2 regions of the Marinobacterium aestuarii genome follow, and region 1 is predicted to be linked to the other one. Evidence: predicted binding sites of a transcription regulator. Region 1 holds the regulator's gene; the other holds the start of a gene.
What was found. The regulator FliA, encoded in region 1, starts transcription of late flagellar genes. The targets are predictions, from matches to a motif close to CTAAAGTTNNNNNNNNNNCNGCCGATA.

Region 1 (4,325 bases):
CAAACAGACGTGATGCGCGCAGCTCGATCGACAACCAGAGGTCGTTACCGTCGATTTTCATGCTGCCCGCCTCTATCTGGGGCGAAAACCTGCGCTGCAACTCGGCCTGCAGACTGCGCAGCTGTGCGGTCACCGCAGCATCGGCGGGGTCGATTTCAATAGCAGGGGCATCGGGTCGTACGGCGTTGCCAATGGCCAGATCACTGGCGGCATCCTGGGTGGTCGCGCCCGCTGGGCGGCCGGAACCCTCGAAGACGCCGGACAGCGCATCGGAAATGGAGCGATATTTCTCCTCGTTCACCGAGGAAATGGCATACATGACAATAAAGAACGCCAGCAGCAGCGTAATGAAGTCGGCGTAGGACAACACCCAGCGATCCTGGCGCGTATCATCAATCGGTGGCATCCGACGCGCCATAGTTTCTCCTACCCCAGATAGCCTTGCATACGCTGGCGAATGAGTTGCGGGCTCTGCCCTTCGGAAATCGACAGCAGGCCTTCGAGCATCATTTCCTGGTAGCGGTAACGCGCCAGCACCAGACTCTTGATCTTGTTGGCCAGCGGAATCAGCAGCAGGTTGGCCAGGGCCACACCGTAGATGGTGGCCACAAAGGCGGTGGCGATACCCGCACCCAACCCCTCAGGATCCTGCAGGTTGCTCATCACCTGAATCAGGCCAATAACGGCGCCAAGAATACCCAGCGTCGGGGCATAGCCGCCCATGCTCTCGATCACCCGGGCCCCCTGCAGGTCACGCTGCTCCTGGGACACCAGCTGTATCTCCAGCATGCCGCGAATGACGTTGGCGTCCTTGCCATCCACCAGCAGCTGCAGACCACTGCGTACCACGGGATCCGACTCGGCTTCAATCTCCGCCTCCAGCCCCAGCAGCCCAAGTTTGCGGGTGCGCTGACACCACTCCACCACGCGCTCGATTCCGCGCTCGAAATCATAGCGGGGCCCGTTTACCAGCCAGCGCATCAGCCAGAGGGCACGGCGAAACTCATTACTGGGGGTCTGAATGGCCGCCGCCGCCAGAGTGCCGCCAACAACGATCACCACCGCAGGCCCGTTAAGCAGCTGCTGAATCTGGCCACCATCCAGATAATGACCGCCCGCAATGGCGACGACGGCGAGTAACAGTCCTGCAACGCTCAGGCGATCCATGCACAAGGCTCCGTTAGAAAAAGTAGGCCGCAGCAGAACCTGCCTGGCGCTAGATAAACGTACTGGCTGTCATGCGCCTTATAAGCGCACCCGGGCAGCCTGTGCAGTGATTTGTGGTTATCGGCCAAGATCTGCAAATATCCAGTGTTAGTCCAACCCAAACTACAACTAACGCCAGTCTCGCAGGCGGCCCTTCAGCCGATGCGCCGCCTGACTGTGAATCTGGCTGATGCGCGACTCACTCACGCCCAGCACCTCGCCAATTTCCTTCAGATTGAGCTGCTCGTCATAGTAAAGCGCCAGCACCAGCCGCTCGCGTTCCGGCAACCCCTGGATGGCCTTGGCCAGCGCCTGGTTGAAGACATTCTTTTCAACCTGATGCTCGGGTTCGGGATCATCCGCCACAAACTGCTCGCCGGCACTCTCGTCGTCTGGCCTTTGCAGTTCTTCAAAACTGAACAGACGGCTTTCCATCGAATCCTGCAGCAGGCCGTGGTATTCGGTCACGCTGATGTCCATCTCGGCCGCCACCTCGGCATCGGTGGCATCGCGCCCCAGGCGCGCTTCAAGCTGATGGATGCTGTCGGAAATACGCCGGCTGTTGCGATGTACCGAGCGCGGCGTCCAGTCACCGCGGCGCACTTCATCGATAATGGCGCCGCGAATGCGAATACCGGCGTAGGTCTCGAAACTGGCACCCTTGGCGGGATTGTATTTGCGGGACGCTTCCAGCAGACCGATCATGCCGGACTGAATCAGATCGTCCAGCAGAACACTGGCCGGAAGGCGGGCAAGCAGATGGTAGGCAATACGCTTAACCAGCGGCGCATACTGCGTGATCAGATCCTGACTAGAGGTAAATTCCAGCTGGTTATACATGGAGCCTCTTTATTAACTGCTAGCTTCCCTGCACCAGGCGCTCGACAAAGAATTCCAGGTGCCCACGCGGCGTTGTCATCACCGGCCAGCCATCGACCCGGTTGGCAAGCTGACGATAGGCAAGCGCCGCATTACTGCTGGAAAACGCTTGCAAAACAGCTGTTTGCCGCTTAACCGCCTTGCGTACCGCCTCATCATAAGGGATTGATCCGACGTATTGAAGCGTTACATCAAGGAATCGATCCGTCACCGTCAGCAGCTTGTTATACATGTTGCGACCTTCAGACTCGCTGCGCACCATGTTGGCCAGCACCCGAAAACGCGTGACCTTGTGATCCCGATTCAGCAGCTTGATCAGCGCATAGGCATCGGTAATGGAGGTGGGCTCGTCACACACCACCATCAGCACTTCCTGGGCGGCGCGCAGGAAGCTGATCACCGACTCGGATATGCCCGCCGCGGTATCAATCACCAGTACATCGATTTCGTCGGCGATATCGGTAAAGGCATGAATCAGCTCGGCATGCTCATGCACACCCAGGGCCGCCATGGATTGGGTACCTGAGGATGCCGGTACTATGCGCACGTTTTCGCCCGCCTGCAACATCACATCGGACAGCGCACAGTCCCCGGCCAGCACATCGGATATATTGTATTTGGGCCTCAGGCCCAGCAGCACGTCGACGTTGGCCAGCCCCAGATCCGCATCCAGCAGCACCACGCGACGGCCCATCTGCCCCAGTGCCAGCGACAGATTTACCGAAACGTTGGTTTTGCCAACACCGCCCTTGCCGCCGGTGACAGCCACTACTTTTACTGGATGCATAATCTGCTTCTTCCCTGGGTCATCCTGCCCGACCTATAAAACTCAGATCCGGACCTTCGTCCGCCTGCTGTTCACGTTCCTGCGCTTTCTGCGTCGTCACCACGGCACGGCTCACCAGATCATGACGCCGCGCCACCCCTATATCATCGGGAATCTTCTGACCATCGGTTACATAGGCAATAGGCAACTGTTTCTCGATCGACAGCGTCAGCGCCTCGCCCAGACTGCCGGACTCGTCGAGCTTGCTCAGTACGCAGCCGCTCAGACCCAGCGTCTGATAGGTATTGTAGGCACTTTCGATCACCCGTTTCTGGCTGGAACATGACAGCACCAACAATTTTTTAAGCCGCAGCGACACACCCTGCAGCAGCTCGATCTGCGCTGCCGTATGGGGCTCGTCGGCGCTCATGCCGGCGGTATCAATCAGTACCAGGCGCTTGCCCTTGAGTGAGTGCAGCACTTCATCCAGCGAATGATTTTCATCCACCACCCGCACCGGCACATCCAGAATGCGGCCAAAGGTACGCAGCTGCTCATGGGCCGCGATGCGGTAGGTATCCGTGGTCACCAGCGCGAGACTGGCACTGCCGTACTTGAGCACGTAGCGTGCTGCCAGCTTGCCGATCGTGGTGGTCTTGCCCACTCCGGTGGGACCGACAAAGGCCACCATGCCACCGCGCTCGATAAACTCTTCCCCGACCACCGGGATGGCATCGGACAGGCGCGCCAGACTGCTGCGCCAGGCCTTGTCGATTTCAACATCCTGCTCAATGCTCGACACCAGATGGCGCACCACCCGGGGCCCGATGCCGAGACTGTCGAGCCTGCGACTGAGGCGCACCTGGGCCTGCGGCATGGCAGCGGGTTGAGCGGCCGGTGGCGGAGCCGGCTGGGATGGCGCGGGCTGAATGGGTGCCGCTGGCGGCGCCTGCATCTGAGGCTGCATCTGAGGCTGCGCCTGGGCCTGCAACTGCTGCTGCAGCATGACTTTGAGCTGCTGAATCTCATCCTGCATGCTGAGGATGCGCTCATGATCCTGCGTGTCCCGAGAATTGCGAGAGCTCCGGGATTCCCCTGGATACTCGGCTGCCGCCGGCCCCTGAGGTGCAGATGCTGACTGCGGCCGCAACTGCGGCTCGGAGCGCAGTTGCGCCGCTGATCTTGGTGCCGGTTCTTGCCGTGGTTCAGGCCCTGGCGCAGCTTCAGGCCTGAAGGTCGGTTCAGGCCGGGATCCAGGGGCGAAGGGGTCAGCCTCAAAACCGCTGCCTTCAAACGGTGGCGCTACCACCTCAGCGCGGGATTTTTGCCGCTGCTTGAGGGATTCCAGAATACTGCGCAGATCCTCGTCATCATCCTGGCCGATCTGACGATTACGCATGACCCCCATATCCGGCTCCATCGCAACACCGCTCTGTTGCTGGGCCGAGGCGATACGCGCCCTGACCTTGCGCAT
Region 2 (4,325 bases), 420 kb from region 1:
ATACAGAGCCCACCCAGCCAGGACGCATAAAAAATCCGGAACCCACCAAGTGAGTTCCGGATTCTGTCAAAACTCCAGGCGAGCGACAGGCCTCAGATAACGCACACCTGGACCCGGCCGCGGGCTTTTTGAAGCATCAGACGCCGATCAGTCTTCCAGCAGATTGCGACCCTTGCTTGCCGCAATGCGCATACGCAACGCATTCAGCTTGATAAAGCCCTCTGCATCCTTCTGATCATAGGACCCGGCATCGTCCTCGAAGGTCGCAATGCTTTCATCAAACAGGCTATCGACAGAGCGACGACCCACAACTTCGACATTGCCCTTGTACAATTTCAGGCGCACATCACCGTTCACGTGACGCTGGCTGTAATCGATCAACTGCTGCATCATCTTGCGCTCTTCAGACCACCAGAAACCGTTATAGATGGTCTCTGCATAACGCGGCATCAGTTCGTCTTTCAGGTGCGCAGCTTCACGGTCCAGCGTAATGGACTCAATGGCACGGTGAGCACGCAGCATGATGGTGCCACCCGGCGTCTCGTAACAGCCACGGGACTTCATGCCAACAAAGCGGTTCTCGACGATATCCAGACGACCAATGCCGTTTGCACCACCGATCCGGTTCAGCGTTTCCAGCACAGTCGCTGGAGACATAGCCTCGCCATCGATGGCAACGATATCGCCCTTGGCGTAGGTCAGCTCAATGTAGGTCGCCTCATTCGGCGCCTGCTCAGGCGACACCGACCAGCGCCACATATCATCTTCCGCTTCCGCCCAGGGATCTTCCAGCACACCACCTTCATAGGAGATATGCAGCAGATTGGCGTCCATGGAGTACGGAGACTTTTTCTTCTTGCCTGCGAAATCGACCGGAATATTGCGCTCTTCACAATATTTCATCAGGGTTTCGCGGGACGTCAGATCCCACTCACGCCAGGGCGCGATCACCTTGACGCCCGGCTTGAGCGCATAGGCACCCAGCTCAAAACGCACCTGATCATTACCCTTGCCGGTCGCGCCATGGGAAATGGCATCGGCGCCGGTTGAGTTGGCTATTTCAATCAGTCGCTTGGCAATCAGCGGGCGTGCGATGGAGGTACCCAGCAGGTACTCACCCTCGTACACGGTATTGGCACGAAACATCGGGAATACGAAGTCACGCACGAACTCTTCACGCAGGTCTTCGATGTAAATTTCCTTTACACCCAGAGCCTCTGCCTTGGCACGCGCAGGCTCAACCTCTTCCCCCTGCCCCAGATCGGCAGTAAAGGTGACCACTTCGCAATTATAGGTATCCTGCAACCAGCGGACGATAACAGACGTATCAAGTCCGCCGGAGTAGGCCAGCACAACCTTTTTAATATCCGACATCTATTGGCTCCACATGAAATCACCCGACAGCCGGCAGCGAGCACAAGGACCCACAACGACAGCAACCGGGCAAAGAATCTGTTGGCGAAAAAACGCAGTATTATATCAGCAAAGCACGGGACTCAGAAGGCTATTCACGCTCAAGACGGATAGTGACGCGGCGGTTGCGATCCCGATTCGCCGCCGAATTATTGGGCACCACCGGATAACGCTCGCCATGAAAGCGCATGGTGATCATGGATTCATCCATGCCCTTGGCCTTCAGGTACTCGGTCACAGCCTCGGCCCGCTTCTTCGACAGGTCCCGATTCAGCAGACGCCGCCCCAGATTATCGGAATGACCATCCACATAGACCGACTGCACGCTGTCATCATGCTTGACGTAGAGCGCGATCAGGTCGAGTCGCGCCCGGGCCGAATCAGACAGCACATAAGTTGCCGGCGGAAACAGCACCGCCGTGCGCGCCACCTGACGATAGTTCACCGGCAGCAAGCCTTCGACGCAGCCACTGTAGTCCTGATAGGCCGAACCAAAATTCGCCGCCGACACCCCGACCCGCAGCGCCTCCGCGGTCCCCTGCCAGTCGGTACGGGTAAATGTGGGCACCAGCCCCTTGTACAGAAACGCCAGCATCTGACGGGCGTAGTTCGAGGCGACATCAATATCACCACTGGCGGCATCCACCTTGAGCGTCGCAATCATCTGCGGCGCCGCGCCCGGCCGCCAGGGCGGCGCCTCAGCCACCAGCAACGCCTGCGCCGAGGCATTCACCTGCTCAACCGCACGCAGGCTGAAACGCACATCCTCCCCCGCCTCGCGCTCAAACAGCGCCCGCCCGTAAGCCGGCACAGCCTGACTCAGACGGCAACTGAACTTGGAGGACTCCAGCTCCCAGCGCGAATCGTCAATCGCAGCCCGATAGGTGACCGCCAGGGCAGTCTCGGCACCCAGCCAGACGAGCAATAGCAACGAAAGTCTGCACAGCAAATTTATCACCCCAACCAGGAACCAGAACACACTCAAGTGTATCGACCCGAACCCCATTTCCTTTAACACCCAGCCCGACAAAAGGCCTGCGGCGATACAAACATATACCCTTAACTGCCTCGACTCTACGGGAATATGCGTTCAGCAATGGAGGCTGCGCGCCTGGGTTGCTAGAATAGCGCCTTACTCACCGACTGCACGCGCGGCAATTAAGGACTCCTCTTGAGCAACAGCACCATTCCGCAACTGATGGCAGACCGTTTTCGCGGCTTTCTGCCCGTCGTTATTGACGTTGAAACGGCGGGCTTCAACTCCCGCACCGACGCCCTTCTGGAAGTCGCAGCCGTCACTCTGACGATGGACGAAAACGGCTATCTGATGATCGATCAAAGCTTCGACGAGGCGGTTGATCCGTTTGAGGGTGCCAACCTGGAGCAATCCGCACTGGACTTCACCGGCATCGACCCCTTCGACCCTGAACGCAACGCCATTTCCGAAACCCTGGCGCTGGAAAATATTTTCAAGCCCATCCGCAAGTCGATCAAGGCACACAACTGCAAGCGCGCGATTCTGGTTGGCCATAACGCCGCCTTTGACCACAGCTTTATTCAGGCTGCGGCGAGCCGCACCGACGCCAAACGCAACCCCTTCCACCCCTTTTCCACCTTCGACACCGCCACCCTGGCAGGGCTTGCCTATGGACAGACCGTCCTGGCACGGGCCTGCGACGTGGCGGGCATCGATTTCGATGGCAAGAAAGCCCACTCCGCGCTCTACGATACCGTCAAGACCGCCGAATTGTTCTGCGCCATCATCAACCGCTGGAAGGATCTGGGCGGCTGGGACATGGTACTGGAAAGCCGTCAGTACGACGACTAGACCATCAACAGCAACCCGCGCCCAAACGCAAAAAACCCGTCACGAAGACGGGTTTTTCATATCTGCAGAGGCCAACTCCAGGGAGTCGACCCGCACAGCAGGCAGGCTTACAGCTTGCCGGATTCTTCAGCCAGGTAAGCGGCAACGCCTTCCGGAGAAGCGTTCATACCCTTGTCACCCTTGTTCCAGCCAGCCGGGCAAACTTCGCCATGCTCTTCGTGGAACTGCAGCGCGTCAACCAGACGAATCAGCTCGTCGATGTTGCGACCCAGCGGCAGGTCATTGACGATCTGTGCACGTACGTTACCTTCCTGATCGATCAGGAAAGCGCCGCGGAATGCAACACCGTCAGCGTGCTCAACGTCGTACGCCTGGCAGACTTCGTGCTTGATGTCAGCCACCAGAGTGTACTTAACAGGACCGATACCACCCTGATTAACAGGGGTGTTGCGCCATGCGTTGTGCGAGAACTGGGAATCGATGGAAACACCGATAACCTCAACGTTACGCTCTTTGAATGCCGCAACACGGTGATCCAGTGCGATCAGCTCAGACGGGCAAACGAAAGTGAAATCCAGCGGGTAAAAGAAAACCAGGCCGTATTTACCCTTGATGGCTTCTTTCAGGTTGTAGGAATCAACGATTTCGCCAGTGCCCAGAACAGCCGCTGCGGTAAAGTCCGGTGCTTGCTTGCCAACTAGTACGCCCATTACTTCTCTTCTCCGTTAGTCGTCGTATTTCAACGCTTAAAAACTTCGGCGTGACCACTGTGCGCGATCACGCCGAAAGAATAAATGCTGTATTAACTCAGGCTTCTTCTTCAGGAGCCTGGTTCGCTGCGGCCTGCTTGATCAGCGTTTCCAGCTCACCATTGGCAGCCATCTCGCAGACGATATCGCAACCGCCCACCAGCTCACCATTGACCCACAACTGTGGGAAGGTCGGCCAGTTCGCATACTTGGGCAGCTCGGCACGAATTTCAGGGTTTTCCAGGATGTTCACGAACGCGAAGCGCTCGCCACAATTCATCACAGCTTCGACTGTACGGGATGAAAAACCACATTGCGGGAAACGCGGCGTGCCC

Region 2: a site for FliA is predicted at 2,402-2,428, ahead of A8C75_RS06145 (flagellar protein MotY). Genes of this name have one in related genera too.

What each region holds. Positions count from the first base shown of each region.
Region 1 is NZ_CP015839.1:967,877-972,201, reverse strand. Features, by position in the region: gene A8C75_RS04250 (flagellar motor protein MotB) at 1-418, opposite strand, end outside; gene A8C75_RS04245 (flagellar motor protein) at 427-1,167, opposite strand; gene A8C75_RS04240 (RNA polymerase sigma factor FliA) at 1,336-2,046, opposite strand; gene A8C75_RS04235 (MinD/ParA family protein) at 2,066-2,872, opposite strand; gene flhF (flagellar biosynthesis protein FlhF) at 2,892-4,325, opposite strand, start outside.
Region 2 is NZ_CP015839.1:1,383,179-1,387,503, reverse strand. Features, by position in the region: gene A8C75_RS06150 (argininosuccinate synthase) at 148-1,374, opposite strand; gene A8C75_RS06145 (flagellar protein MotY) at 1,505-2,344, opposite strand; gene rnt (ribonuclease T) at 2,585-3,241, shown strand; gene A8C75_RS06135 (peroxiredoxin) at 3,349-3,951, opposite strand; gene grxD (Grx4 family monothiol glutaredoxin) at 4,049-4,325, opposite strand, start outside.